DNA from 2 places in the Spirosoma flavum genome. Region 1 is predicted to be linked to the other one. Evidence: riboswitches for the same ligand, from Rfam matches in the RefSeq annotation. Region 1 holds a riboswitch; the other holds the start of a gene.
What was found. Region 1 has a riboswitch for S-adenosylmethionine ahead of metH (methionine synthase). Riboswitches for the same ligand answer to the same signal wherever they lie in the genome.

Region 1 (15,604 bases):
TTTAAGCAACTGACGGGCTATGGCGTAATTGTTAATACCAGTTTCAACGTGCGTGGTGAACCCATCGTTTGTACGCCCGAGGATGCCTATCGTTGCTTTATGCGTACCGAAATGGATTATCTATCCGTTGGTAACTACCTGTTCGACAAGCGGAAACAACCTGAATGGCAGGAGAAAGACAACTGGAAAGAAGAATTTGTTTTAGATTAACGACCGATCTGTTTTAATGCAATCAAAACTCGTTTCCAGTGCTGTTCGCCTGCTCTTACTGGGATTTTTAACGTTCATTGTCTTCTACGGTGATCATTTTGGGGTTAGTTTCGACTTTCCGCACAAAGGATTATTTGACAACATATACGTCCGGCTGGCCAAATGCTGTCTATTTCTGCTGCTGGTCATCGAGCTATTGAGACTGTACTATTATGGTATTGTTAAGAATCCGAATCCACCTAGGCTGTTTGGCAACATAGCAACCTTATTAGTGCCGCTTATTGTGCTGCTGATTTTCGTGGAGATGGGGTTTATGTTTGTCGCACAAAGTCAGGAGGGAGGGCTCACCCTGGCCTCGCACGTTTGGTTTGAACGATACTGGCCTCCTATGACGGGCGACTATCGTGATACGCCGAAGACGGATACGCTGGGCAAAAAGAAGGTCTTGATTGTAGGCGATTCATTTACGGCTGGTCATGGACTGAAATCGGCGGATGAGCGATATGGCAACGTTCTGAGCGAAAAATTGGGCAGCAAACAGTATGTGACCTACAACCTGGGCATATCCGGTTCGGACACCCGCGATGAATATGCCCGTTTGGTGAAGTTCGGTAAAACGCCGGACGTGCTGATTTTGCAATATTTCCCGAATGATATTGAAAAGGTGGCTCACGATCATGGGTTGATACCGGCAGGATTTAAACCCTACTCCGATGTACCCCGAGCGCTGCAATCCCTGTTTATTAAGTCTTATCTATTGAATTATCTTTACTGGCAGTTTCCTCATGGTAACTTTGCGCCGTTTGATACGTATGCCCGAACCGCTTATGGTACACCGGCTATTATCAACGATCACCTTAGCGACCTCAACCAGTTTATCACCTATGCTAAAGAACATAATTCACGGTTTTATGTGGTTATGTTTCCATTCTCACACAACATAAAGAAAACGGCTGAATATGTTAAACCAGTAGTAGATTTTTTCAAGACCAACAATGTGCCAATTCTGGACGCAGGCAAACTTATGGTCGATATTGCCCCGGCTGATCGGGTTGTAGGTCGCAATGACGGTCACGCTAGTCCAATTGTGAATCAACGGGTAGGCGAGGCTCTTTTTCGGCTTGTGCAGTCGAATCAGGGCGCTAATCAACTCTCATCTGTTAACAAGTAAGCAAACTCGAATTAACTCATGGAATTTTTACACGACATCTTCCAATTTCTGAAGCAGCGCAAAAAATGGTGGCTGGCTCCAATGATTATTCTGTTACTGCTCATTGGTGTTCTGATTGTTATTGGCGGTGGTTCAGCCGTGGCACCGTTTATCTATACATTGTTTTAACACATGGATGTTACCGAAAAAGTAAAAGCCCAGTTGGTTATAGTGACCGGGCTGGTGGTACTGTATTTTGTATTTAAGTCGCCCTGGTGTCTCTATGCTGCAGCGGCTGTGGGTCTGTTGAGCTTGGCTATTCCGGTGGCAGGCGACCTCATTGTGAAGGCCTGGTTCAAAGTGGCCGAGATCTTGGGGAATATCAATGGCAAAATCATCTTGTCGGTATTGTTCTTCGTGTTTTTATTTCCCATCGCCCTGTTGTATCGGATGACAGCCAAGAACCCCTTGTCAATCAAACGAACTAGCGAGGAGTCGTTTTACACCGAGCGTAATCATCTGTATACGAAAGAGGATTTGGAACAAATGTGGTAAGTACGGTACAGGAATAGATTGATTTTCGGGCGTACCCTTTATTGGGACGCCCGATTTTTTGTTTAATTTTGTACTAGCTTATCCAGAAAGACGGAGGGAACGGACCCGATGATGTCTTGGCAACCAACCAGCCTAGGGAAACGGTGCCAAATTCCTCCCGACCACAAACCGGGATAGATAAGTTAGCTATCTGTCTTTTTGTCAATAAGCGTTTTTGACTTTTTGGACTTTTTTTAGTGCGCCGATTGTTGGCTCTCTGACTATCACGCATTGCCATACTGCCTTTGAAAACGATATACGAACTTCTCCACGAACGCATCCTCGTCCTCGATGGGGCGATGGGTACGATGATTCAACGGTATAACCTGACTGATGCCGATTATCGGGGTGAGCGATTTAAAGACTTTCCGCATGATGTAAAGGGTAATAACGACTTGTTATCCCTGACCAAACCGGCGATTATCCAAGAAATTCACCGCCAGTATCTCGAAGCAGGGGCCGATATTATCGAGACCAACACCTTCAGTAGTACGACCATTGCTATGGCCGATTATTACATGGAAGAGTTGGCTTATGAACTTAACTACGAGTCGGCTCGGCTGGCTAAAGAAGTTGCCGTTGAAGTTACTCGTCAGAATCCCGACAAACCGCGCTTTGTCGCTGGTGCGATGGGCCCAACCAACCGCACGGCTTCGCTCTCTCCCGATGTGAACAATCCCGCTTACCGCGCTGTCACATTCGATGATCTGGTAAATGCCTATTATGAGCAGGTAAGCGGTTTGGTGGAAGGTGGCGCAGATTTGCTTTTGGTTGAGACGATCTTTGATACGCTCAACGCGAAGGCGGCCATGTTCGCCATCGACAAGTATTTCAATTTAAATCCACAGCAGACTGTTCGGCCCATCATGATCTCTGGCACCATTACGGATGCTAGTGGTCGGACACTTTCAGGCCAGACGACCGAAGCTTTTTTGTACTCCGTTTCGCACTTACCTCTGCTGAGTGTAGGGTTGAACTGTGCACTTGGTGCCGAACTGATGCGGCCTTATATTCAAACGCTTGCCAAGGAATCCCCATTTTTTACGTCGGCATATCCAAACGCGGGCTTGCCCAACGAGTTTGGCGAGTACGACGAAACGCCGGAAATGATGGCGTTGCAAATCGAGGATTTCATTAAAAATAGCTTTGTCAATATTGTTGGGGGCTGTTGCGGCTCCACACCCGACCACATCCGTGCTATTGCTGAGGCTGCGGCCAAATATCCACCCCGGCAATTACCGGAACCTGAGCCCTATCAGAAACTGAGTGGACTGGAACCGCTGAAAATTACAGAACTCACCAATTTTCTAAACGTAGGTGAACGTACCAATGTAACGGGTTCAAAGAAATTTGCGCGCCTTATCAAAGCGGGTAACTTCGACGAAGCGCTAAGCATTGCCCGTGGCCAGGTTGAAGGGGGAGCGCAGGTGATTGACATAAACATGGACGAAGGCATGCTGGATTCTGTGGAGGCCATGACAACCTTCCTGAACCTGATTGCTGCCGAACCCGATATTGCCCGCGTACCTATCATGGTCGATTCGTCGAAATGGGAAGTTATCGAAGCGGGCTTGAAATGCGTACAGGGGAAAGCCATTGTTAACTCAATTTCACTCAAAGAAGGCGAAGAAGCATTTATTGAGCGGGCACAACTTGTCAGACGATACGGGGCGGCTGCGGTCGTGATGGCGTTTGACGAAAAGGGACAAGCTGACTCTTACGAACGTCGTATCCAGATCTGCGAACGGGCTTACCGGATTCTGGTTGATAAGGTACATTTTGCCCCGCAGGACATTATTTTCGATCCGAACATTCTGACTGTTGCCACGGGTATTGAGGAGCATAATAACTATGCGGTCGATTTTATCAATGCCACGCGCTGGATCAAGCAAAACCTCCCACTGGCAAAAGTAAGCGGGGGCGTATCCAATATTTCCTTTAGTTTTCGGGGCAACGACCTTGTACGTGAAGCTATGCACTCGGCGTTTCTTTACCACGCCATCCGCGCCGGTATGGACATGGGCATTGTCAATGCCGGACAATTAGAAATCTATGACAGTATCCCGAAAGACCTGCTCGAACGCTGCGAGGATGTTTTGTTAAACCGCCGGGATGACGCTACCGAACGATTAGTCGATTTTGCTGAAACGGTAAAAGCCAAAGGTAAAGAGATTGTAAAAGACGAAAGCTGGCGGCTCGAACCCGTTCGCGAACGGCTTAAACACGCGTTAATTAAAGGCATCACAGACTATATTGATCAGGATGTCGAAGAGGTCAGACATCAGGTGGAGCGACCACTGCACGTTATCGAAGGGCCGCTCATGGATGGCATGAGCGTTGTTGGTGACTTGTTTGGCGCGGGTAAAATGTTCTTGCCGCAGGTCGTAAAATCAGCGCGGGTAATGAAAAAGGCGGTGGCTTATTTGACGCCGTTTATCGAAGCCGAAAAATCGGGTACTGGGTCATCATCAGCCGGGAAAATTCTGTTGGCAACCGTTAAAGGTGACGTTCACGATATCGGGAAAAACATTGTGGGTGTTGTGCTGGGGTGTAATAATTACGAAATTATTGACCTCGGCGTTATGGTGCCGACGCAGAAAATCTTAGATGCTGCCCGCGAACATAACGTAGATATTATCGGGTTAAGTGGACTGATTACCCCCTCGCTCGACGAAATGGTTGGGGTGGCGAAGGAAATGCAGCGGCAGGGTTTTACACTTCCGTTACTCATTGGTGGCGCAACAACATCACGCATACACACCGCCGTAAAGATTGATCCGCACTATGCCGGGCCAGTTATTCATGTCTTGGATGCCAGTCGAAGTGTTCCCGTTGCCGGACGTCTTATCAGTGAAACGGATTCGACACGGGAGAAAATTTTCACGGATATCAAAGCCGAATACGTCAAACTTCGTGATGACCATGCCAAGCGACAAAAAGAAAAGTCGAGCCTGACCATTGCCAAGGCTCGTGACAACCGCACCAAAATTGACTGGAATACCTTTGAGCCGACGAAGCCCACTTTTCTGGGAAATCGTTATTTCGAAGACTACTCCCTTGCCGAATTGGTGAAGTATATTGACTGGACCCCGTTCTTCCAAACGTGGCAGTTGCACGGTAAATACCCCGCTATTTTTGAGGATGCGATTGTCGGTAAAGAAGCTAAGCAACTATTCGACGATGCCACTGAGCTTTTACAGGAAATTGTTGATAAGAAGCTTCTGAAAGCGAAGGCCGTTGTTGGGTTTTATCCGGCTAATTCGGCTGATGACGACGTGTTGCTACACGATTTTGAGGAAGTTACGCACGAGGTGGCTTGCGAACGGCATGGTTCACATCGGCATATTGAGTATAGAATTAGTAAAGCTCAGTCGCAGACGGCGGTGAGTCAGGCTGGCGAGTTAATATATGATACCAAAACGGTGTTGCATTTTCTGCGTCAGCAGAACCAGAAGGCCCCCGGTTTGCCTAACTTTTGCCTGTCTGATTTTATTGCCCCACTCGAAAGCGGTCGTGAAGATTACATCGGTGGATTTGCCGTAACAACGGGCATTGGTATCGAAGCCCTGATTGAAAAATATGAACTCGATCACGACGACTATAACAGTATTATGGTCAAAGCCCTCGCCGACCGCCTGGCCGAAGCATTCGCCGAACGGATGCATGAGCGTGTTCGGACGGAATTCTGGCCGTATGCAATGAATGAAACCCTGACCAGTGAACAGTTAATTAAGGAAAGCTATCAAGGTATCCGGCCTGCACCGGGTTATCCGGCCTGTCCCGATCACACTGAAAAAGGGACTTTGTTTGATCTGCTGGATGCCAATAAAATAGATATTGAACTAACGGAAAGTTACGCCATGTATCCGGCATCGGCAGTAAGCGGGTTTTATTTCTCGCACCCTGAATCGAAGTATTTTTCTCTTGGGAAAATTAACAAAGACCAGATTCTGGACTACGCCCAGCGGAAAGATATGCCGGTTGAGGAAATTGAAAAGTGGTTATCGCCAGTGCTGAGTTATGATATTTGAGATTTGTAGTGCAGTTAGTCACGACATCGCCTGATAGAAATGCCCGACCCTCTGGCCGGGCATTTCTGTTGAATAAGTTCTTCTTTTATGCCCTGACACTGTGTCCTTAGGTGAATCAAGAGGTTGAATAATTCATGTCCAAAATTGTAACTTCGTCCATCTGTTGACATGAAAGCGAGTCAATAGGTGGACACTCAGAAAGGTAATCTATAATAGCCATCCGGCAAACCCCTAACGGATCAACTTCGATATAGGCAGTTTATAAAGGAAAGAATATTATGTTTAAATAAATGCATTTTTTAGACTTTTATTCTGTCATATTACTGATTACTAAAATATAATAAATTATAATTACTCTTTAATTGATATAACGATCATGTGCGTGTCCGCTTCCACACAAATAATCGCATTACCGAAAGCTAACTCTATATAAAAACCAACTCAATTCCTCAACAATGCGTTATTTTCCCTGTACACTCTTTTTCACTCTGTTGCTCAGTCTGACCACAGCCTGGGCACAAACTATCCCGTCGCCTAAAGAGCACTTTGGTTTCAACATCGGGGATGATTATCATCTGGCAACGTATACGCAAACCGAGGCTTATTTCAAGAAAGTAGCGGCTGCGTCTGATCGCGTGAAACTGGTTGATATTGGCCTGACAGAAGAAGGTCGCCATCAATATATGCTGATCGTCTCCTCGCCGGAGAACCTCAAGAAGTTAGACCGCTACAAGGAAATTTCTCAGAAACTCGCCCGAGCTGAAAACCTCACCGACGTGCAAGCACACGCGCTGGCCGATGAAGGGAAAGCTATTGTCTGGATTGACGGCGGTTTGCACGCTACGGAGACCGTTGGAACGCATCAACTTATCGAAACAATTTGGCAACTAGTGAGTCGAAAAGATCCTGAAACGATGCGTATTCTGGATCACGACATCATTCTGCTTACCCACGCTAATCCCGATGGGCAGGAAATTGTGACCAACTGGTATATGCGCGAACCCACTCCCGAAAAGAGGGTGTTGGATAACTTGCCAAGGCTTTATCAGAAATACGTCGGCCACGATAACAACCGCGATTTCTTCATGCTAAACATGAAGGAGACCCAGAATATTGGTCGTCAGTTGTTTGTCGATTGGATTCCGCAAATCATGTATAATCACCACCAGAGTGGCCCGGCGGGGTCGGTGTTGGCAGGACCACCCTATCGTGATCCGTTCAACTACGTCTTCGATCCATTGATGGTAACGGGCATTGATGCCCTCGGTGCCGCGATGATCAACCGCCTGAATGCCGAAAATAAACCGGGCTTTACCCGGCTTGGTGGTTCTGTTTTCTCAACGTGGTACAACGGTGGTTTACGCACTACTACGCACTTTCACAACATGATTGGGCTGCTGACGGAAATCATTGGCGGACCAACGCCGGAAGATATACCGCTGGTTCCTAAACGCTTGATTCCAAACGGAAATACCCCATTTCCGGTAACTCCGCAGAAGTGGCATTTTAAGCAGTCAATCGACTACTCAGTATCGCTGAACTATTCGGTGCTGAATTATGCGGCTCGTTATGGAGATGAATTATTGTTCAACATTTACCGTATGGGCAAGAATTCCATCGAACGCGGCAGCAAAGATTACTGGGCGCTTTCACCCAAGCGAATTGATGCTATCGATGAAGCCTATAAAAACGACCCCAAAAAAGTTGTTTCGCCTGCTAATGCAGCTTTAGCGCAATATGGCATGATTCCCCGTGGAGGTGGTATGCCGATAAAGTACTATGATACTATTATGAAAGCGCCGGTTCTGCGCGATCCGCGGGGGTTCGTTATTCCCATCAATCAGCCTGATTTCGCTACAGCCGTTAAGTTCATCAACGCGTTAGTCAGAACCGGTATTCAGGTTCAGGAGGCAACTGCCGATTTCAGCGTGGCTGGCAAAAAGTACCAAGCGGGTTCTTATGTAATTAAGACAGATCAAGCCTTCCGGCCACACCTGTTAGATATGTTCGAGCCACAAGATCACCCTAATGATTTTCAATATCCGGGTGGCCCGCCGGTTCGCCCTTACGATGCTGCTGGCTGGACACTTGCCTACCTGATGAATGTTAAATTTGATCGTATCTTAGACGGCTTCGATGGTCCATTCAAAAAGCTTCCGTATGGAGAACTCCAATCACCGGAGGGTCACATTACAGGCGCTCCAAGTGCGGGTTATTTGCTGAGTGCTAAAGCAAACAACTCATTTATTGCGGTTAACGATCTGCTCGCATCGGGCATTGACGTGTTTCGTCTTCCTAACGGAATTGGCGGTAAATCGACCGTTGAGTCAGGCGCGTTTTTCGTTCCAGCATCGGCTAAAGCAAAATCTCTGTTAGATAAATCGGCTAAAGACCTCGATTTGGAGATTACTGGTCTGTCAAAACGTCCAACTACTTCTATGGTTAAAGTGGCCCCAATGCGTATTGCTCTTTGGGATTCGTATGGTGGTTCAATGCCGTCGGGTTGGATTCGCTGGTTGATGGAACAGTATCATTTCCCGATGAAGGTTATTTACCCACAGGATATTGATGCCGGTAATTTGCGCAAAAATTATGACGTTATTGTTTTCGTTACCCGCGCAATTCCGCCCGTTGGTGGCAAGGAAGAGGATATCTTTAGCGCGTTCGAACGTGCTCCGAAAGAAGAAACCACACCTGCCGAATATCGTCCGAGATTGGGTAAGATTACCGCCAGTAAGTCAGTTCCGCAGCTAAAAACGTTCCTGGAAGCTGGTGGGACGGTAGTAACTATTGGTAGTAGCACCAATTTGGCCTACCATTTAGGATTACCGGTCAAAAACGCACTTATGGAGATGACTGCCAGTGGTCAGGAAAAACCGCTGCCGAATGAAAAATACTACATTCCCGGCAGTGTGTTGCGCGTTAGTCTGGATTCTACCCAAACCGCAACCTGGGGTATGTCGAACCAAAGCGATGTTTATTTTGACGCCAGTCCAGTATTTAACTTAGCACCCGATGCCATTGCAAAAGGTACGGTTAAACCATTAGCCTGGTTCGATACGAACAAGCCACTGCGCAGTGGCTGGGCATGGGGGCAGTCATATCTGCAAGATGGCGTTGCCGCTTTTGTAGCACCGGTTGGTTCCGGTAAATTCTATGCATTTGGTCCTGAAATTACTTTCCGGGCTCAATCACAGGGAACGTTTAAACTCCTGTTTAACCAACTTTATTCCAGTGGCACAAATAGCCAGACAGGTGTTGCTCATGTAGCTGGTGAATAGAATGTGGCTAAATTAATTTGATCAATTGCTTTCCAGTATTGTAGCCTGGATAGCCATGTACAGAGCCATTCATCTCTCTTGTACGTAGCTATTCAGGCTACTTTTTTTCGGTAATGATAGACCTGATTTGCGGGCTATAACCTTATGTTTCAAGGTAAGATAAGTGAACGTTTATCACAAAAAAGCCGCGTTTGGATTTACCAAACACGGCTTTTTAATAGGTACAGGACATGGATAAAAGCCCCACTTAACTAGTTAACGATCATAATCTGTACTCTGAGGATTGAAATTTGTCCAGCTTGAAATCCAGTTATCGGTACCAAATGCCCCCCGGTAAGAAACCGAAGTGAAGAAGGAATCCGCTACTTTGCCGCCCGTTGCAGCACCAGTTAACAAGGGTGAACCCGCTTGTGGTAGAAAATTTGGGGCAGTAAGGGTGAAGTTTGCTCCATTGAATAACAGTGATGCCAGGTCCGATGTCTGAACAATCAGATTGGTGCGTCCAGCTCCAGCGAAGTAGGCAGTCGCCAGATCGTTGGTAATGACTCCTGTACCCACTACTGGCGTTAGTGTGTTAGCCAGCACAATACCCTTCAAATCCAGCGCCCCACTCGTTATATTTGCCAGGGTACCCGTTGCTGTCCCGTCCAGATGCAGTCCTTCGGGATATCCATAAAACAGCGAGTTATACAGGCTGATAGCGGTGTTCCGACTTAGAAAAATACCCGCCTGATAGAGACCGACAGTTGGCGTACTGCTAAAGGCGAAGTTACTTATATTGGCAAAGATCGGTGCCGTTTGGGGTAAGCCATTTTGTTTGGCTAAAGGTCCATCAGCGTTTTCGCCCGGATCAAAATTCTGTGACTCGATTCCATTCGATCCAGCTGGATTTCCTACTGCGGGATCGCGGAGGGCCACTCCGAACTGAACCTTACCCACATAGCCCCAGTCTGAACTCCAGTCGTCATCGAAACCCCGGTAAGCAACCAGATTTTTTGCGTTTACCGTACCACCAAACCATCCGAAAGCATCATTGCTGCTATACGAAACCTGGACATGATCAATCGTTGTGTTGTAGCCAACGCCATATAAAGTCAGTCCATTTAGTTTATTCGTGGGGGCATTTGGTTGCGATGTGCCGCCAAATTCAATTCGGACATATTGCAGAGTGCCTGAGTTATCATCGAATTCGGAGTATGTTTCAACTACACCGCGAACACCTCCGGCGAATGATGTAGAAGCGGGGCGGTTTATCGCTGCTTTACCAATCAAAACGAGACCTCCCCAATCACCAGCCGCGCGTTGCCCAACGGCTTTAGCTGATGTAAAGACAATGGGTTGGGCAGCAGTACCCTTCGCTATTATTTTTCCGCGACGTTCAATGACGAGTGTCCCCGATATATTCTGACCGGTAGGGTCAAGCTCTGGGCCCGCTCCTTTAATGACCGTTCCTGGATCAATAGTTAGTGTATAATCGGCAGGTATATAAACCATACCCCGAATTAAGTAAACCGTGTCTTTTTTCCAGTTTTGGTTAGCGAAGGTCGTTCCCCGCACTTCCTTCACTGGCTTGACAGATGGGATAGCGACCGTAAAGGACGCTGCGCTTTGTGCTGTTTGCCCCCCAGCCGTTACCGAGACTGGACCGTTGGCCGCGCCCGTAGGTACCACCACCACAAGGCGCGTCGCTGTAGCCGACACGATCGTTGCTGTAACACCCCCAATCGTAATCGTGTTGCTGGCTGGGTTCGTATTAAAGTTGGTTCCGGTAATGGCGATTGTGCTGCCAACCGGGGCCGTAGACGGATCAATACTCGTGATGCTGGTCACAGGTGTTGGGGTTGGCTGTGGGTCATCCGTGGCTTTTTTGCAAGCGATAATGATCGCCGACAGGAACAGCACTAAGAGCAGTGCTGTGAATAGATTTTTGATAGTTTTCATACGTTATTCATTAGTTGGATGTAATTATTTTATAGTTAAGACTTCAGCGTACACTCCAAAATACGATGGCCTTTGATACCAATAGGTAGTTGACGAATGACGTGTACTTGGCCATTCTGAATAAAATGCTCGATCTGGTAGTTACTGCTCTCGTCAATTACATAAAAGTGGGGGACCGTAACCCGGTTAAATTGTTGTGTACTAAGTATGTTCGGTACATCATATTTTTCCCGAACTGATTTTAGTATTTTGTGTTCTACGGTCGCACTTAAAATATTGCCTTCTGTAGCGGCTGTTTGCCAATCCAGCAGATAGCGTATTTTCGTCGTTTTGTCGTGGAACCAGATGGGTAAGAAATAATCAGCCGTTTCGACGAAGACAGGATACTGTTTGTTTAACTGGGGCAGATAACTCAATATACCACTTGGGAAAACGACAATCTTTCGGTTCTGATAAAATAGAAAACCTGCCAGCAACAGTGTATATACGGGCAGCAACAGTCTGGAAATGACTGTGGGGGTTCTAGCGCGGATAGACCTACTGCCGAAGAAATTATAGTAAGCATATACTAACTGATAGATCAACAACAAGTGCCCCGGCCACAGGTAGCGGCTGATGAAAACCGATGTATGAACAAGCGTAACGACAAGTGAAATTGCAATTGTAGTCAGGTAGATACATCCCGATAACAAGTATAATGTAAATGCTTTATCATCTTTGATTGTCTGGAAACCTTGCTTTAGCCGTGGCAAAATAAGGTATAGCCACAGTCCGGTGACAAACAAAAAGCGGAGAATTGGTAAGAACTGAAATAGAGACTGATGCTCTAATGATGCCGATACAGTTGGAACCAGTTCTCCAACGGTGTTGAAGAAAGACTGAAATGTTGGTAATGGAATCCAAGAATGGGGTTTGCCTGCATTAGTCTGAATTACAAAGTTTGGATACCAGATTAGCAGCCAGACCAGCACAATTAACCCATGCGCGGCCAGCACGAGTAGGTAATCCCGTTGCCTGGACCATAGAAATAGACCGACAAAAAAAGCACCTGAAGCGGCTAAATAAAACAATCCGAAATTGTGGGCGAACACAAGCAGTACGCCTGTTAGACTAAACGTAGTCAGCAAACCAAGACGATCGGGTGAACTGATAAGCCGGTGTAGACTCACGAAATAACTGAACCCCACCAGCAGGAAAAGAGCATAAGCACGAACCTGTGTCGAAAGGGTAAGATTTAGGTATGTTAGGCTGACAATGGCCGTGATAAGCACGAAATTTGTTACGGGCTTACCAATCAGTGTTGTCGTGTAATCATAAAACAACGCAATAGTTATAGCGAAAATGACAACCGAAACAGATCGAAGAAACTGCGGATCCAGACTAATAGCATGCCCAATGAACCAGTATATGTTAGCAAAAAGGGGCGGGTTTGCATCCATGCCACTCACAACAGCATCGTTGAGGTGAGCGATCGACGGGTCCGAAATGAGTATATAGCTAAGCACTTCATCCATCCACAGCCATTGTTCCTTAAAAAATAAGGACACAATGAGGCTTAGAGACAGCGTTACCGCTAGCACAATACTTAAGATCAGTGTTTCTTTTTTTTGACCCATTAGTGTGGCTATTAGCCTACTTCTTTTAATAGATTGGGATGGGAGCGAGTTTTAATGTCAAATCGTTTGATCAGGAACGGCCTAATAAATCAGCCTGATAACTTACCTCGTTTTTGGAACTCTGTCGATACAGCTCAACATACTGATCTGCAACGCGTTGAATCGGGAATCGAGTTTTAATAACCCGAACAGCATTCGTAGATAATCGCTTGTAAAGCGTTGGATTAGACAGTAGTTTGTCTACAGCAAGAGTAATTTCATCAACCTTCTTCACATTAACCAACAGGCCACCATCTTCAACTACCCAGGGAACTGCACCACTGTCTTTACCTGCCACAACTGGAACCCCAAAGCTCATGGCTTCGGCCAGTACCATCCCAAATGACTCTTCGAGAGATGCATGTAGCAGAACGGTGCTTTGAGCCAATTTGTCCAGTACTTCGGTATAGGGTGTCGAGCCAAAAAACACGACGTTTGTAATGTGGTGTTTCTGACAAAAGTCCTCTGCTTCTGCACCGGGTTCGAAAGCAGTTCCGAACGCCCATAGCATCGCCTTTGGATGTAGTCGTTGAATACCTTTGAAAGCTAATAATGCATTTTTGCTGTTCTTGCGATCATCCCAACCATTTACCACCATACTAATGATGGGGGCGTTTGGGTTAGCCGATTCATACTGTTTTGTCGGCATAGGTACTGGGTTCGGCACAACAGTCACTGGTGCGGCTACCCACTTTTGTACCGTTTCTGCCATGTAAGGGGATACCGCCGTAAACCAACGCCCCCGGCTAAAGACATACCGGGCCATCAACAAGTGGAAAAAACGATTCAGAGTCCGAACGTATCTAAATATTATTTGTGCGTTGTCATGTACAGTTATAATTGCGTCTGGTGTGTAAGACAGCGCAGCCAGTGCATATTCATATGTCCAATGTGCATGCACAACATCGGGTTTGTAGTGCTCTAATATGGCTACTATTTGTTCCCGCTCGAAGCGCAGAAAGTCGGCCGTTCGTCCCAGACGCTTACCATTAGGACGGAATATGTGTTTCCGTCTTGGGGCGACAACGTATGTAAGCAGTTGGTCTTCGTAAACGAAGGGCGGTTCGTCATCATTCAGTTTATCATCGGTTGTAATAGCCAGAACTTTGTACCCACGCGAAAGGTATTCCTTAATGAGATTACTGATCAGGGGCGCTCCTGCCTGACCTTTCGGGTAGGAACCAAGCCGTTGCCGCGCGGTTTCCGGCAATAGATCATCCGTTGCAATTGAGCCTAATATGCTGATATACATTGTTGTATTTGTTGTGTGGATGAATCAATTAGTTTGATTGATATCCTTGTATTACGTGTCTGTCTCTGTCAACGCTCCGAGCAACCTAACTAACCGCAACATCTGAGCTAACATTTTGCTCAGTCAATGAATGATAATACGTATCAATTATATGGTTGACTTTTAATTCCCAGTTTTGCTGTTGGGCAAAGTGGAACGCATTCAGTCCCATATCAGTCCGTTTGTCTTCATTATAGTACATCCATTCGATGGCTTTTGCCAGGCCAGAAGCTACCGTTTCCGGATCGGTAACAGGTACGCGTATTCCGGTCGAGTCATTCACTAATTCAGCCTGCCCGTGTAAATGCAGTGTTACCACCGGAAGTGAATAGGCCATGGCTTCCATCAACTGAGCAGGTCCCGTATCTCGGAGGCTAGTAAACAGAAAGATATCCGCTTTCTTATAATAGTCTTTCACTTGCTCGTAGTTGACTTTACCCACCCAGGTGGCCCGATCGTCAAGATTATATTTGGCAACATATTCGGGTACGTATTGGCCCATTTCACCATCACCTACAATTGTTAAGTGAACAGGTATTTGTGGATTTACTTTACTGAACCCATGCATAGAAAGCTCAAGCGCCTTGCGCGGCATTAAACGGCCAACCCAAACTACCTGCAGCGTATCATGAGTGGGACGATAAATAGGCTTCGACGGAATAAACCCCTTGCCAACTCCCCCAAATTCTTTCTCTACTGCCTTTTCGCGACCCAACGATTTGATCATCTGACGGGTATCTTCATTCCAGGCCAGAACGTAGTCTGCATGGCGCACTGACTGGTAACAGCCGGGGTTAAATCGAAGCATGAGATTACTTACCCACGACCTCATTTTCTCCTTAATCCAATACCCTTTAAAATAATGACGCATTGTTTCAGGAGCTTCCTGCCCACCGCCCACCGGCCCATATATAAAAGGAAGCTTCAGTTTATAAAGAAAACTACCTAGTTGAAGGCTGGTATAACTCACATGGTGTACCAAACTGAAACGGTGCTCCTTGGTTAATTTTAACGCCATCCGTAAAGCTGACCACTGCCAGTACAGATAGTGAAAATACATGCCCAGGAGTCCGTAATGGTAAGCATTGTCTACCCAACGGGGCACTACAACATAGCTAAATGTTAAATTAGGATAGGAAGATTGCTGTAATTTCTTCTCGATTTGGGTCTTGCCAATGTCTCTTGTCAGGCACCAAACCTGATACCCCTGTTGGCTGATTAAGGATGAATAAAACCACCCATTGCCCTCTTCAGATCCAAGATCCGGAATGCAGGCATAAGCAGAGATTAATATTTTTTTCATATCGTGAGTAAGGCTATGCGCCCTTTCAGACGCTAGGTGCAATGAGTCAAGAGCTGCTTCTACTCATTAAAGTCGCTTGTTTTTCTGTGCGCTTGCTTTTTAAATAGTCGGCAAGCAGTAGGGCGTGAGCAACAATTGTAAGCGTGGG
Region 2 (15,604 bases), on a different contig from region 1:
TTTTTCCTGAGAAACCGCTCGCAAAAGTCGCCGGGCAAACTCATCAGCGGCCATACCCTTTTCCTGATTCGTATCCATTTTGCCATGAATCTGGCCGTGAGCACCCAGAGCGTTCGTAGAAATAGCTGTACGAATATAGCCTGGGCAAACAAGGGTCACGCGTAGACCAACGTTGTACGTTTCGGCCCGGAGCGAGTCGAAAAAGCCGTGCAGCGCGTGCTTACTGGCGCTATAGCCCGAACGCTGTTTGGTGCCTAATTTACCCGCTACGCTGCTTGTGATGACAAAATGCCCGCTGCCCTGTGCTAGCATGAGAGATAACACGGCTTGGGTGAGGGCTACGACACCAAAAAAATTTACATCCATCAGACGCTTGTAAACCGAAAAATCGGTCTCTACAACGCTACTCCGCTGAGTAATACCCGCATTCTGAAAAACGTAATCGATCCGGCCAAAGCGCTGGCGTACGGCTTCGACATGAGCGGGCAAGCTTTCGGTATCGCTCATGTCCATTGGCAGCACCATCACGTCAGAAGCAGGTAGCCCTGTTTGCGCAGCTACCCGATGCAGTTCATTTTCACGCCGGGCCGATAGCACTAGTTTAATCTTCTTTGTTCGTCCCAATTCAAGGGCAATGGCTTCGCCGATACCCGACGAGGCCCCGGTAATCCAGATAACAGAATCGGAAAGAGGCATATTGACCGGGCGTTAGGGATGAAAATTAAGTCGGCCTGTTTTCTGCTGCACCACTAATTCCACCACTTTCCCAATTGGCAAAGCCAGATTATAATCAACGTGCCCAGCCGGAAAATTGACTAATACGGGATAGGCGTAATCAGAAACGGCATCGGTAATAATCTCGTATGAATCTTTGCCGAACGGCAGTGACAGGTTCGCCCGCATATCCGTAAACTGCCCTACTACTAAACCCGCTAGCTCGGCCAATCGTCCGGCTCGGCGAAGTTGGGTCATCATGCGGTCGAGAGAGAAAAGAGTTTCGTCAACATCTTCGATGAAGAGAATTTTGCCGCTAAAGTCCATATCGGTTGGCGTGCCGATTGAGTTGATGAGTAAGGTCAGGTTGCCCCCTACAAGTGGTCCAGTGGCTTTTCCTTGTCGGTTGAGAGCGTGTTCTGGTACAGCATAGTGCGTAGGGAGTTCACCAAACAGCCACTGCCGCACTGACTCCAGCGACTCGGCCCGGTTGGGATCGCCAAATTGCCGGGGCATAAGGCCATGAAGACTCACCAGACCATGATTGTGCAGTAAACTCAGGAGTACTGTTACATCGCTGAAACCTACGAGCCATTTTGGATTTGCCTGTAACCCCGACAAATCCAGCCCGTCGGCAATGCGATAACAGCCATAACCACCACGGGCCGCGAACACCGCCCGCACAGTCGGGTCATCGAAGAAACGTTGGATATCGGCTCGGCGGAGGTCATCAGAACCGGCAAATGGGCCGTCGATGGCGTGTAAACTATTTCCTTCGATAACATTGAGCTGCCAATCGTCGCGCAGAATCCGCAGCCCATCGGCTAGCTCGTTGTACGGAAATCGACTGGCCGGAGCCACCACACCGACTGTGTCGCCGGGAGATAGAAAAGGTGGAAGCATTCAGTTAAGTAGTTATCAGATTGTGGTAGGTATTGTCCCAATGGTTGACATGTAAGTACGCTTGTCAGAAATGCGCGCACCCTCATCCTCTTGCTCGCTAATATTGGTTAAGCGGGAGACAGCCAACTCAAAATTGCGGGACCCCAATAATACAGCGTGAAATAATAGCTACCTAACAATAAGAATCCGGTTGCGAAGAGAAGTACAAAGGAGGCCGACAGCCTGAGTGCAGGAGAACTTTTATAATTCCGTGCTCTAACAAACGCTTCGACTACTAACAGATTGGGGATATAGAAAAAGAACGCCATCACCATATCAAACGGGCCACTAAACGTACGGGTATGGCCAAGGCCGTTCGTTAAAAGCAGCCAGAAGCCATAGTCCATTCGGTACAGCCAGGAACCGATAGCCAGCGCGTACAAGCGCAGCGCCCATGTACGATGCCTGTCCATATTGCCCGCTACCGCGTACCGATACGTTGCTATTGCCGAGATGAACATTAAGATGCCGTAGAGGGAAAATCCGATGTCCATCACTAAACCACCAATAGTTCCTGTAACGGCGATGAACGCTAACCCGCCAACGGCGGCAAGCAGGCACGAGATCACGTATAAGCGTCCAATCCAACGGTGCAATGCGGGAAAACGAGCTCTAACAGAGTCAATTAACTGGATGCTTCCCAGGATAAGAATGATGCCCCCTGCCGCAAAATGGAAGCCAATTCCGGTAGTGGCAGTAGTCGCACCTTGCTCGTGTAAGCCCGGTAATAGGTTGTTCCATCGGTCCATTTTGTCCTCATAAAGGGCGGAGGCATAGAATGCCAGAATGTATAAACCGAACAGGGCAGCGCTGGCCCAAACTGTAGCCACAAGTAAAATGCTTGACCAGCGCAAGGCATTTACACTCAATTTGTTCAGTAATTGATGGCTGGCAGGTTGGGAGATAGTATCAGGTATAACCTTTGCCATACACTTTACTTTTTATGAATAGATGAATTATCCTGTAAAGAAAACTACTTCTTTGTATAGAAAAATGCCTGCACCAACTTTAGCTTTTTTAATTTACAGCCTATTAATTCAGATCAATATCTTCAGTATCATCTAGTTTATCTAAATCGAGCTTAACCATTCCGTGCTGACTACTGTCAAACATGGGCATAAACTTTTGTCCCCAGAGAACTTCATTGTATCGGTAAGAATAGCGGCTATGCACCGACTGTGCGAATGTATCGTCCATTGCCTGTAAGGAAATTAAAAACTCGGTATCCGATTTCTCCAGGTCTTCGGGTGTACAGCCAAACAGAGGACTTTCTGTTGTAATCGGATGGACCAGCGTCCAGTTTGTTGGGAAGAAAGCTATTTTGTTTCGCTCTAAATTAAGGCCGTAGTATTTCCGAAAAGGTGTGCCGTCGGGTTTATTTTCAAGGCGGGAAATCGTAACGGTTACCTGCAAATCGATGAGCTGATTGGCGCGTGTGTTAATGATGCGGAACATCCACCCATTGACATCTAAATAAGGGGCAAAAACCGATTGCTTAGAAAATCGAACGTGTGCCACCGGCCTTGAAAAACGACCATACAGCAGCCCTGTCGCCAGTGCGAAGGCCAGCAAACCAATCATAGATTCAAAAGCGGCAACCGAGCTAGTCAGGAAATTCGCGGGCGAAATATGCCCATACCCAACGGTTGTGAGGGTTTGGGCACTAAAGAAAAAGCACTTCCAGAAAGGGCCGTTCAGCGCTTTATCATCTATACCAATGAGGGTTTCGGGTCCGGCCAGCATATACATACTGGCAAAGAAAAAATTCGCGACTAAATAGAAAATAAGAAGCCAGCCCAAAAACTGAAACCAGCCCATCATAATGAGTCGATTATATATATTCAGCCGGTCGCCTAATGTGTTGTTAACGTGAATAATGTTAAAACTGCCATCTTTGTTAATCAGCCTCGAGGAGGAGTCGGTCAGTTTTGTCCCAAAACCAAGATCGTCACGTCGTTCTTCTTGCTCAACCAATTTGCTGTTTTCGGGTGCATGGTTAAAAAGACGGCGGTTTGTTGAGTTCATAATGGATATATTGGTCGGTATTAGGTAAAGAAGGGGCCTACTAACAAAGTTATTGCAAATTTGTCCTGCTCTTCAACCCATAACCTGAATTATCCATCATTCTGTTCACCTTATGAATCCAATTGAAATTATAACTGGTCTACTTGGTGTAACAACGTTATTGGCAGTTATAGCCCGTCGATTGCGGCTATCCTATCCCATTTTATTGGTTGTTACCGGACTATTCATTGGATGGATACCCGGTTTGCCGCCTGTTATATTATCACCAGATGTCGTTTTTCTGGTCTTTCTACCGCCATTGCTTTATTCTGCCGCTTGGCAGATAGACAATAGAGAATTGAAACTCTATAGTCGCTCGGTATCGTTTCTGGCCGTTGGGTTAGTATTATTTACCTCGACCGTGGTGGCCCTAGTTTCTTATATGTTTATTCCGGGGTTTTCGCTGTCGCAGGGTTATTTACTTGGGGCCATTATTGCCCCGCCAGATGCTGTGGCGGCCTCATCGGTTACGAAAGGACTAAACATTCCGAAGCGTATTACAACCATACTGGAAGGTGAAAGCTTAGTGAATGATGCCACCAGTCTAATTATTTACCGGTACGGATTAGTCGCCATTTTAACCAGCCAGTTCGTATTGTGGCAGGCAGGCCTACAGTTTATTGGCATTGCCCTGACTAGTCTGGCCTTAGGGCTGGCCATTGGTTGGGTAATGGCTCGGGTGCATCAAGCCATCAATAAAGATACTGTTACGAATACGGCAATAACCCTGCTGATACCCTATGGCTCCTACCTGATTGCCGAAGAATTGCATATTTCTGGCGTGTTGGTTGTTGTAACTGTTGGTCTGTTTCTGTCGGCCCGTAGTGGTGAGATATTTACCTATCAAAGTCGGTTGCAAACAAATTCAGTTTGGGCCGTTGTTGTCTTTTTGCTCAACGGGCTGGTATTTATCCTGATAGGGTTACAACTCCCCACAATTGTGTCGGAATTGAATGGCTATACGCTTCCTCAGGCGGTCACTTATGCCTTGTTAATCAGTGCAGTAGCTATCGTTTGCCGGATTGTATGGGTTTTTCCGGGTGCTTACTTGCCCCGCTGGTTGAGTCGGCGTATTCGGGAACGGGAACAAAAACCAAGCTGGCAGCAAATTGCTGTTCTGGGTTGGGCTGGTATGCGGGGCGTTGTGTCGCTGGCTGGTGCGCTGGCCTTACCCATCACAATGCCCAACGGTCAGTCGTTTCCAGGCCGTGACCTAATCTTGTTTATTACGTTCGGCGTCATTCTATGTACGTTAGTGCTACAAGGTCTGACGTTACCAGTGCTGATTGATGAATTAAACGTTCGGGAGACGATTGACGAAAAGCTGGAAGAACGTCAGTTACGTCGAAAAATGGCTCAACAGGCTATTACGCACTTAGAAGCTAATCATTCGGCGGGGTCAGTTCATGATGATGTGTTAAGTTACGTAAAAAATGCTTATGAGCTAAGAATCAATGAGTTAAATGGAATGCTCCGGGCACAAAATACGTCAGAACGACCAGCCGAACTTTACCAGCAATCTGTCCGACTTCAATTAGAGTTGCTATCTGTAGAACGAACTGTACTGATTGAGCAACGTAAGGATAGTTTATTGGATGATGAAATACTTCGAAAAATGGAACAGGAATTGGATTTAGAAGCTGCTCGCCTTTCCTTAGTACAGCCTATAGAATAAAGTAATAGAGAGTTGTTAAATTATGAAAGCCATTAGTAGATAGGGCTTTAGGAGTAGAAGAAATAAGATGTTAATAGTTTGCCGCTAACATTTAATAAGGTAATATTGAAAAACTAGGTAAAAATACTTAATTTAGCTAAAAATTAGCGAGAAGCCGTCCGTAACGGTCTTAATCACAAATAGAGCATGGAATTTCATCCGGGTATGATCAGTTTAGTCGTACCAGCGTTTAACGAAGAAGAGAATTTATCGGTATTAGTACATCGGCTTATGGCCGTTATGGAACGGTACGAATCGTACGAAATCCTGATCGTGGATGACGGCAGCTCCGACCAAACCCGTCACGTATTAAGACAATTGAGTCAGGCATATCCCGTTGTTCGCTTTCTTTCGTTTTCGCGTAATTTTGGTCATCAGATGGCGTTGCGGGCTGGGTATGACAACGCTTATGGTGAGGCTGTTATTTGCTTGGATGCTGACCTCCAGCATCCGCCCGAACTGATTCCGACATTAATTGACAAGTGGCGTGAAGGCTACGAAGTCGTTTACACTGTTCGGCAGTCTGACCCTAAATTATCTTGGTTTAAGCGCGCAACCTCGAAATATTTTTACCGATTGCTCCGCCACGTTTCTAACCTGCAAATTGAGGATGGCGCGGCTGACTTCCGGCTCCTTGACCGGAAAGTGGTAGATACCCTCAAGCAGTTTAAGGAAAATGATCTCTTCCTGCGGGGCGCTATTTCTTGGATAGGTTTCCGACAGTGCCGTATACTGTACGAACCAGCCGCCCGCTATGCTGGCCGGACGAAATATTCGTTTCGTAAAATGCTGCAATTGGCCGCAATGGGCATTACATCCTTTTCTACGCGTCCTTTATATTTGTCGGTCCTGCTCGGCTTTAGCATGTTTATATTTGCCGGGTTGTTCGGTGCAGAAACGTTATATGAACGCTATTTCACGAATGAAACCGTATCCGGCTGGACAACACTGGTATTGCTTATGGTACTTATTGGTGGCGTGCAGTTCATTATGATTGGCATCATCGGCGTATATTTGGGTAAAACGTTTGTAGAAGTAAAAGGCCGCCCTGCTTATATTATCGGCGATACGAGCGAGATAGTGGAGAGTGTAACAACATGGCAAGCCCCAACCAAGGAGCCGCATCCAATGCGGGAAGTATTTTATTCACCGTTGACGTAGAAGAGTTTGATACCGCCGTTGAATTCGGTCACGACATTCCGTTGAGTGAACAAGTGGCCGTTTCAACGCGTGGGTTGACTTTACTGGCTGAACGATTCGAAATAGTGGGTGCCCGCACCACCTTGTTCACGACCGCCAATTACGCCCTTCATGAACCCGAACTGATTCGGGATCTGGCACGAAAACACGAAATAGCGTCGCATGGCTACTTTCATACGACGTTCGAGCCCGCCGATTTGTTGAAATCCCGACTGGCACTTGAGGAACTACTTAACCAGCCGGTAACAGGCTTTCGTCGGGCTCGGATGGGCTTTGTTGATCCAACCGATGTGCAACAGGCTGGCTATCACTATAATTCATCATTGCACCCAACCTGGTTGCCCGGTCGTTACAATCATTGGGGCGAACCCCGGCATCCATTCCGTGAATTGGGCGTCTGGCAGATTCCGGCTTCGGTTACACCTATAATTCGCCTGCCGCTATTCTGGTTGAGCCTGAAAAACTTTCCGTTCGCTTATTACAAACAGCTCTGCCGTCAAACCTTAAAGTCTGACGGTTTCCTGAATCTGTATGTTCATCCGTGGGAGTTCACGGACCTGTCGGCTTATGAGAAAATCCCAGCCTACGTGCGTCGGCACTCGCGGGATGCGTTACTTGACCGGGTGGAAAACCTGTTGCGTTATCTAAAACCGCTTGGTGAGTTCGTAACGATGGACGAGTTTACTCAGGAACTGAACCGAAGGAACCCGGCTAAAATTTGAGTCTTTTGGCTCACCTCAAACAAATGCAACGGCCATATCTATCAGGATATGGCCGTTGTATTTGTTTGAGGTTTGATCGGAATGTCAAATGAAAACCACATCTTCAATCACGTCTGTACCCATATCTTTATTAACGAGCTGAATTAGTTTCTGCTTGGCATTGACGAGTTCACTGCGGAGAGGTGCCGAGGCAATTTCAATATAGAGTTTACGGTCGCGAACATAAAGTCGGCTTGTACGCGAGGCAATAGTTGGTCCCATCATACGGCCCCAAAATGCTTCAAGGTACGTTTCGTTGAAACGTGTTTGAAGTTGATATGTTTTTAACAACTGCCCTATTGCATCTTTTAAAGACGTGACTCCGGCCACTCGGGTGGCTTTCTCACGGTTGTATCGGTACGGCTGATTCATTGGGCGGGTGTCTTATTGCAAAAGTAAACAATGAATCGACTTAACAAATATCCATTTGCTAACTGACGATAAAAAAAGTTTATTGAATAGAAAAAAGAATTGGTGTTTGGATTCGCACCATTTGGCTAGTATACTTGCGGTATCAAGTCAATAGCTACGCGTCAATTCAGCGACTCACGACGTGCATTGATTTATACAGAAGCGGGGAGAGATCAGGCTCTGTGAACCGCTGGCAACCTACCACATGGCAAGGTGCTAACTCCTGCCTAAACTTATTTAGGAACTATAAATCGTTAACTCACATGCTCTACAACAAGCAGTGTATGCCCCCGGCCAGATGGTCCAGCAGGGTGTACTAAGCACTCTTCACTTACCGCCACGAAAACCGGGAGGGTTTGTCGTGCGCAATCTTTCGTTTTCTACGACTCACTGTAGGCTGACGCGTCAGTTGCAGGCTACCTGTGGCAGCAGCTACCTATAGAAATGCCAGGCAGAAAATCGCACATAGTGCAATAGAATAAATCGTAAACTATTCCCTAAATCATGTCTGAACTTCATTTTGATACTCTCCAACTGCATGCCGGTCAGGAAGTCGATTCGGCTACCAATGCCCGTGCAGTGCCTATTTACCAAACCACATCGTTCGTGTTTAATGACTCGGCACATGGGGCCGATTTGTTTGCGCTGAAGGCGTTTGGAAATATCTATACCCGTATTATGAACCCTACCTCCGACGTATTTGAGAAGCGCATGGCCGCTCTCGAAGGTGGGGTAGCGGCTTTGGCGGTAGCGTCGGGGCAGGCGGCTCAGTTCATTGCACTAAGCAATATCCTGAATGCGGGCGATAACTTTGTAACATCCCCGTTTCTGTACGGTGGCACGTATAACCAATTTAAAGTTTCGTTTAAGCGGCTGGGCATCGATGTCAGGTTTGCCAATGACGATAAACCTGAATCGTTTGCTACACTGATTGACGATAAAACAAAAGCTATCTACCTTGAAACAATCGGTAACCCGCGTTTCAACATTCCTGATTTTGATGCCTTCGCGACGCTGGCGAAAGAGTATGATTTGCCGCTTATTGTCGATAATACATTTGGGGCGGGGGGCTATCTTTTCCGACCCATCGAACACGGTGCCGCCGTGGTGGTAGAATCAGCAACGAAGTGGATTGGCGGTCACGGAACGAGCATTGGTGGCGTAATTGTAGACAGCGGTAATTATAACTGGGGCAACGGTAAATTCCCTCAATTCAGCGAACCGTCGGAAGGCTATCATGGTATGGTGTTCAGCGACGTATTCGGTGTTGGCGGACCCTTCGGCAATATTCAATTCATTATTCGTGCTCGGGTAGAAGGGCTGCGTGACTTCGGACCAGCTATCAGTCCATTTAATTCGTTTCTGTTACTACAGGGACTGGAAACACTCTCATTGCGGGTAGACCGCACCGTGCAGAATGCACTGGCACTGGCCCAATGGCTCGAACAGCATGAACAGGTCGAAGTGGTAAACTATCCCGGTCTGGAAAGTAGCCCTTATCACGAACTGGCAAAAAAATACCTTGGTCGTGGCTTTGGTGGCGTATTTTCCTTTAAGGTGAAAGGTAACAGCGATGCCGCCAACGAATTTGTAAATAGCCTGAAATTAGTGAGTCATTTAGCTAACGTTGGTGATTCAAAAACGTTAATTATCCACCCAGCCGCCACCACCCACCAACAACTGAGCGAACTGGAGCAGGCCAGTGCGGGCGTTGAATTGGGTGTACTACGTGTTTCGGCGGGTATCGAACACATCGACGATATTAAAGCTGATTTCGAGCAGGCTTTCGCTAAAATTGCCGAGCCAGTTCTCAGTTAAACAGGTTTAGCCGGGCCGCCGGCCCGGCTAAACCTACAAACTATAAACTTGATTGAACCTACAGTACTTCGATTATAAATATTCGTTCCCGCTCGAATCGGGGGAAAGTTTGCCGGGATTCCGGCTAGCTTATACTACACGCGGCACCCTCAACAGCGACCAGTCGAACGTTGTTTGGGTGTGCCATGCCCTGACCGGCAATGCCGACGCGGGTGATTGGTGGGGGGGCATGGTCGGACCGGGTAAGTATTTTGACCCGGAACCTACAGCCAAATCAGGTGATTTTATTGTCTGTGCCAATGTGATTGGTTCGTGTTACGGGTCTACGGGGCCATTGTCGGTGAATCTAACGACAGGCCAACCGTTTTATCACGATTTTCCGATGGTTACAATTCGTGATATAGTAGCAGCTCTGGATCTACTGCGGCAGGAGTTGGGCATCGAGAAAATCCATACCTGCATTGGTGGTTCGGTAGGGGGTGAACAAGCCGTTGAATGGGCTATTCTCCAACCGAATCTTATTGATAATTTGGTGGTTATTGCAGCTAGTGCCATCGCTTCGCCCTGGTCTATTGCGTTTAACGAAGCGCAGCGAATGGCAATTGAAGCCGATCCAAGCTGGACCGAACGGCGCGATGATGCGGGTTTGGCCGGTATGAAAGCGGCTAGAGCTATGGCAATGATTTCATATCGCAACTACGATACATATGGTTTCACGCAGGCGCTCGACAATAATGAGCAATTAGATAACTATAAATCGGCTGGCTATCAACGCTATCAGGGTGAAAAACTGGCTGACCGTTTTAATTCATTTACGTATTGGGCGCTGTCGAAAGTAATGGATTCGCACAACGTTGGCCGAAACCGGGGTAGTATTCCAAATGCACTGGGTCAGGTTAAAGCTCGAACATTGGTCGTTGGCATTCGTTCTGATCTGCTTTTTCCACCGCTAGAGCAGCAATTTTTAGCGCGTCATATCCCTGATGCCGCCTACGAAGAAATAGATTCTCTCTACGGGCACGATGGTTTTTTAATTGAATTTCGACCGCTGACGGGCATTATCCGTAAGTGGATGGCGAGTGCAGCTTCGGCTGATGGGGTACCGGTCCTCAACTCGCTCAAAACAAGTAGTCAGCCGGTTAAATAGAGAAGTATGGTTTGGTACGAAGACGACGTTCGACAACTTGAAGTTAAACTTATTGCTTTGCCACCGGCTCCGGACAGAGTCGTTTTTTATGGAAGTTCATCCATTCGGCTTTGGACAACGCTGGCGCAGGATTTTCCTCAGGTCAATACCCTTAACTTAGGGTTTGGAGGCTCAACATTAGCGGCTTGTGCCTGGTTTTTTGAGCGATTGATTCTTCCAGCAACGCCCAAATCCATTGTGTTTTACGCCGGAGACAATGATCTCGGCGATGGTCGCCATCCAGAAGAAGTTTATCTGTTCTTCTGTGCTTTTGCCGAAAAAATGGGTAAATTATTGCCAGGTGTACCGGTATCTTTTTTATCGATCAAAATCAGTCCTTTTCGCTGGGGTATTGCTAACCAAATACAAGCCACGAATAAATTAATTTGTGGTGAGTTGGAAAAAATGCCCGGCTGCCATTATGTTGATACGACAACTCCCTTGCTAGCCGCTGATGGCAGACCCCGACGGGAGTTTTTCGAGAAAGATGGCCTCCACCTGAATCCGGCTGGTTATCGGATATGGCAACAGGTGTTACAACAGCAAGCTCAAATTTTTTAATAATTTGTTGATCCGATTGCTTGTTACTATTCGCGTTAAATGTTACAACTTCACGGGTACTTAACGCTATTGTTATGCACCGAGAGTATCATAAATGGTTTAGTCCAAATCTGAACCGTGATATGGAGTTGCTCATTTTAGGCCATGCGGGCGCACGAGTGCTGGTATTCCCAACTCGGCGCGGGCGCTTCTATGAGTATGAGACGTTGGGATTGGTCGATACATTGGCCGACAAAATTGAAAACGGTTGGCTACAACTATACTGTGTGGATAGCGTTGACTGCGAGAGTATTTACAATCGCTCGGCTCATCCTCATGATCGTATTCGTAGACATAGTCAATATGAGCAGTATATTATCAATGAAGTGCTACCGCTTTCCCGCCTAAAAAATTCACAACCGTTTATGATTTCGCATGGATGCAGTTTAGGAGCCTACCACGCTCTTAACATTGCATTCCGGCATCCACACTGTTTCGGTAAAGTTGTCGCTTTCAGCGGGCGGTACAATTTGTCGGAGCCTGTAGCGGAATTTCGCGGGTTATTTGATGATTATTATAACGAAGAAATTTACTTCCACAGTCCTAATCATTTTCTGCCCAATCTGGATGATGGCACGATACTAGACTCGCTGCGACGCATGGAAATTGTACTGACGATTGGCGACGAAGACCCGTTTCTTGGCAGTAACGTTACGCTGAGTTCAGGACTCAATGCCAAACATATACCTCATGACCTGCATGTTTGGGGAGGTCGGGCGCACCAGTCAAGCGATTGGCAGAAAATGGCACAATTGTATCTATAAAGCTAAACCAATAGCCGTAACTGTACTTTAATTACCACTTGCAAGCTATTTTTGGTTTAAGAAAATGGTCTGAGTTGGGTCGGTCGACTAGGGGAGTTTCTCCGCCAGGTATAGATAAGGCGGGTGGAAATGGTGAGTGAAAATCTTCTCCTGGCTTTCAGGATATTGTTTAAAGTAAGCGCTGTCGGCAAGCAGAACAATGGGTGTACCGGCTCTGACGTAATCACTGCTGTTATAATATTCAGGGGGTACATAACCATTTAGGTTTTTTTGCACCGTTTTGGAGGCTAGTTTGCCTAAGTATTTCTGATAATTCTTCTGCGCTTTCAGAGCCGGTTTGCTTAAGCTGTTATAAATGTATTTCAAGATAATACGTTGCGGCAGTTTTTGTTTTTTAATCATGCCGGGTGCCCCACTGAATGGGTTAGTGGTATTTACATCGTTGATAGTTTGGATGGAAAAGGGTACTTCGGGTACCCAGTCGGCGGAGTTGACAACATTATAAGCCCAGCCGTTTTGCGTAGCGGCTTCATATTCATAGGCGAAATATAGATTACCCGGTTTAGGTCCCGCACTACAATACGTCTTAAACTGAATATCAGCGGGAATACGGGACTGCTTTTGCAGATTTTTCAGATAGGCGGTCAACAGATAGGCAATACCTCCGCCCTGGCTATGGCCCATAATGAGCATATCTTTGATTCCTGCTCGATAACACGAATCAATTTTCGGTAAAATATCCTTCGCCAAAAAACCCATGCTCACTAACCAACCAACATGAACGGCAGCTTTAGGACTGGCAGCTAGTTCATAACTGAATTTGTTGGTATTGGTAAGCTGTATTTCTCCTTTTGCCGGAACCATTGCTGCGTAAAAATTGCCAAGCCAACTTACGCTATTCGCCGTTGTCCCCCGAATGCTTATTACACTAATTGCCCGATTATCAGTCCATAAATCCCAGCGATTTTCTAATCCGATAACTGGAGACCGGTAAGCGAGTTTGAACTGTTGCGGAGCCGGGAAGGTACTTATGTAAGTAGAATCACCAAATTGGGCTGATACTTTTAGGAGTTCAATGTACTCGGCTTTATCGAAACCCGGCTTAAGTTTCTGGCTAAAGAGGACAAGCGGAAGTAACAGTAGTATAAAGGTTTCGAAGACGTATTTCATTAGAAGAAGGATTAAACAAGTGTGGCATTAATGAAATTTCTAAACGGATTTAACTTCGAAAGAAGCAAATACTATTAATGAAATGAACACAGCGTAAATGTCTTTCTAACTAAAAAAATGTCTGAAAGTTAGTTCGTAATAAATCTAAAAATACCGGCAGCGACCGCCCTTAAAGTGGACTAAATTCGAGCGCAAATAAAGCTCGGTAACAGCCGGTATTAGTTAGATATGTTCAATGTGTCAGTAAACTAGCCTCCATCACAACTGCTTGTGCTCGTAGCAACGCATCGGCATACGGTTTAAACAGTACTCGGCCCGGTGGAGTAGTCGATAAGTCGGCGTCCCATAAGCCGGAACGGTGCCATTGGTCGAGGTGATCCCAGTCGGGGCGGTCCACAATCGGATATAGACAAGCCCCTAATAGAGGGATACCTGCCTGAGTTACAGCAGCACATTCGCGGCCAATCATCTCAATCCAGACCGGACGATCAATGCCAGGATGACTAGTTTCAGTCAAGGCAATAGGCCGTCCGTAACGCCGGTAGGCTTTGATGAGCAACTGCCGGAGTGGTACCCAACGTGAGTCGGGTCTGTAGTCATTCCAGCCCAGGAATTGCCCGGTGCCTTCGACCCATTGGTTGTTGTAGTAGTAATTGAATCCCAGAATATCGAGGTATTCTGGTGACCCGCCTAAATGAGGGGCTAGTATACCCGCCAGCATATCTACCGACTGAAATTGATTCTCATCAGCGATAGCCGCGTTAATAATTTGCTGCTTTGTCGCATTGAGTGGCGGCACCATTTGCACCAGCGGTTCGGTGGTCAGGATTCGAATTGTGGGGTCAATCTCGCGCATGGCGGCTACCCCTTCAATGTAGGCGCGCATAAGTCCGATTTTAACTTCCCAACCCTGCTTTGTGCAATATGGCGATGTACCCCGGACATCACCGCCCAGCCAAGCCATGAAACTGGCTTCGTTGATGGGCGTTACAATCAATGTATCGTCGGGATAGTGGCCCCGGTAAAAGTGGACAAAGGCTCGGCACAGAGCCGCAAATCGTCGGGCAAACATCGGGTGTAGTGGTGTCAGATCGTCAGGATAGCCGAAATGGCAAAGGTCCCAAACCTGCTGGATTCCCTGCCGATGGCCTTCAACAAGCATGGCTTCGACAACGCTCCAGTCATACTGATACGCTCTTTTTTCGACCTGGCTCCATTGAATACCCTCTCGAACAGTACGAATATTGAACGCGTCGAGTCGCTTGTAGTCTTCATGGATTAATTGAAGATGACCTGATTGCCGCAGCAAATCAACACGATTGCCGAAGCAGTTTTGCTGGTCGGTACACTCATAACCGGCCCACCAAAACGACCGAAATGGATTTGTAACCGAAGGAACTGTGGAATTTAGTAGCAAGGAAGAAGTAGTTGATATAATCAAATATGAGAAAAAAGAAATCGGGCATCAAGAAATCGTATCTTTTCTGAGAGAGCATTAACCAGTAATTATTGCCCGTTCGCCGAGTTCTCAGAAGTAATACTGTCCGTTTACAACGCCCGCACAATAGCAATAACCAGTTTTGCTGAATTTCGGGCGGCTGTTGGGTAAAATTTATCGTAAGCAATGTGGGCTTCTGCGTCGGCCCGGTCGCTTAAACTACGGATAATCAAGTGCGGCACCTGAATCTGATAACATACCTGCGCGACAGCGGCTCCCTCCATTTCGGTAGCGTCAGCCCCGAAATCAGTCCGGAGACTACGAACTTTATCGGGCGATGCCACAAATACGTCGCCCGTTACCACGGTGCCCGTCATAACCTTCACTGTCCGGTCCGAAACGCCACCCGATGCTAGCGGAATGCCTTCTAGCGGAACCGTTTTTACAACCGTCTCGGCTAGCCTCATCAATGTCGAGTCGGCTGGAAAATAAACCGGATTGAACTGTTTCGTAATCGCATTGCGCGTTTGTCTGGTGGGCGTGTTCTTGTCGGTGATGGAACCATAATCATGGTGGGCGGTTCGGCCAGCAATTACAATGTCGCCGGGTTGAAGGTCAGGGTTCGTTCCACCCGCGATACCCGTAAATAAAACACGCTGGGGCCGGAAATGATCTAACATCAGCGCCGTTGTCATGGCTGCATTAACTTTACCGATTCCCGTTTCGGCCACCACAACCCGTTGTTTTCCTATGCGCCCGGTAGTAAATGAAATGCCATCGACAATAACGGTTTTGGGCTTTTTTAATGATTCCTTAACCAGC

Region 2: another riboswitch for S-adenosylmethionine. It lies ahead of ACFS25_RS17145 (O-acetylhomoserine aminocarboxypropyltransferase/cysteine synthase family protein); the one in region 1 lies ahead of metH (methionine synthase).

Annotation. Positions count from the first base shown of each region.
Region 1 is NZ_JBHUOM010000023.1:1,173,983-1,189,586, reverse strand. Features, by position in the region: gene ACFS25_RS25685 (carbamoyltransferase family protein) at 1-210, shown strand, start outside; gene ACFS25_RS25680 (SGNH/GDSL hydrolase family protein) at 227-1,381, shown strand; gene ACFS25_RS25675 (DUF5989 family protein) at 1,400-1,549, shown strand; gene ACFS25_RS25670 (SxtJ family membrane protein) at 1,553-1,915, shown strand; SAM riboswitch class I at 1,991-2,099, shown strand; gene metH (methionine synthase) at 2,200-5,985, shown strand; gene ACFS25_RS25660 (M14 family metallopeptidase) at 6,441-9,266, shown strand; gene ACFS25_RS25655 (IPT/TIG domain-containing protein) at 9,522-11,207, opposite strand; gene ACFS25_RS25650 (hypothetical protein) at 11,243-12,823, opposite strand; gene ACFS25_RS25645 (glycosyltransferase family 4 protein) at 12,894-14,114, opposite strand; gene ACFS25_RS25640 (glycosyltransferase family 4 protein) at 14,200-15,456, opposite strand; gene ACFS25_RS25635 (GMC oxidoreductase) at 15,503-15,604, opposite strand, start outside.
Region 2 is NZ_JBHUOM010000019.1:7,968-23,571, reverse strand. Features, by position in the region: gene ACFS25_RS17185 (SDR family oxidoreductase) at 1-696, opposite strand, end outside; gene ACFS25_RS17180 (S66 peptidase family protein) at 709-1,617, opposite strand; gene ACFS25_RS17175 (DUF2306 domain-containing protein) at 1,725-2,585, opposite strand; gene ACFS25_RS17170 (ion channel) at 2,689-3,681, opposite strand; gene ACFS25_RS17165 (Na+/H+ antiporter) at 3,794-5,395, shown strand; gene ACFS25_RS17160 (glycosyltransferase family 2 protein) at 5,582-6,595, shown strand; gene ACFS25_RS17155 (polysaccharide deacetylase family protein) at 6,532-7,356, shown strand; gene ACFS25_RS17150 (DUF721 domain-containing protein) at 7,441-7,767, opposite strand; SAM riboswitch class I at 7,956-8,059, shown strand; gene ACFS25_RS17145 (O-acetylhomoserine aminocarboxypropyltransferase/cysteine synthase family protein) at 8,311-9,624, shown strand; gene ACFS25_RS17140 (homoserine O-acetyltransferase family protein) at 9,677-10,771, shown strand; gene ACFS25_RS17135 (GDSL-type esterase/lipase family protein) at 10,778-11,371, shown strand; gene ACFS25_RS17130 (esterase family protein) at 11,446-12,174, shown strand; gene ACFS25_RS17125 (lipase family protein) at 12,262-13,344, opposite strand; gene ACFS25_RS17120 (amine oxidase) at 13,577-14,761, opposite strand; gene ACFS25_RS17115 (5'-methylthioadenosine/adenosylhomocysteine nucleosidase) at 14,893-15,604, opposite strand, start outside.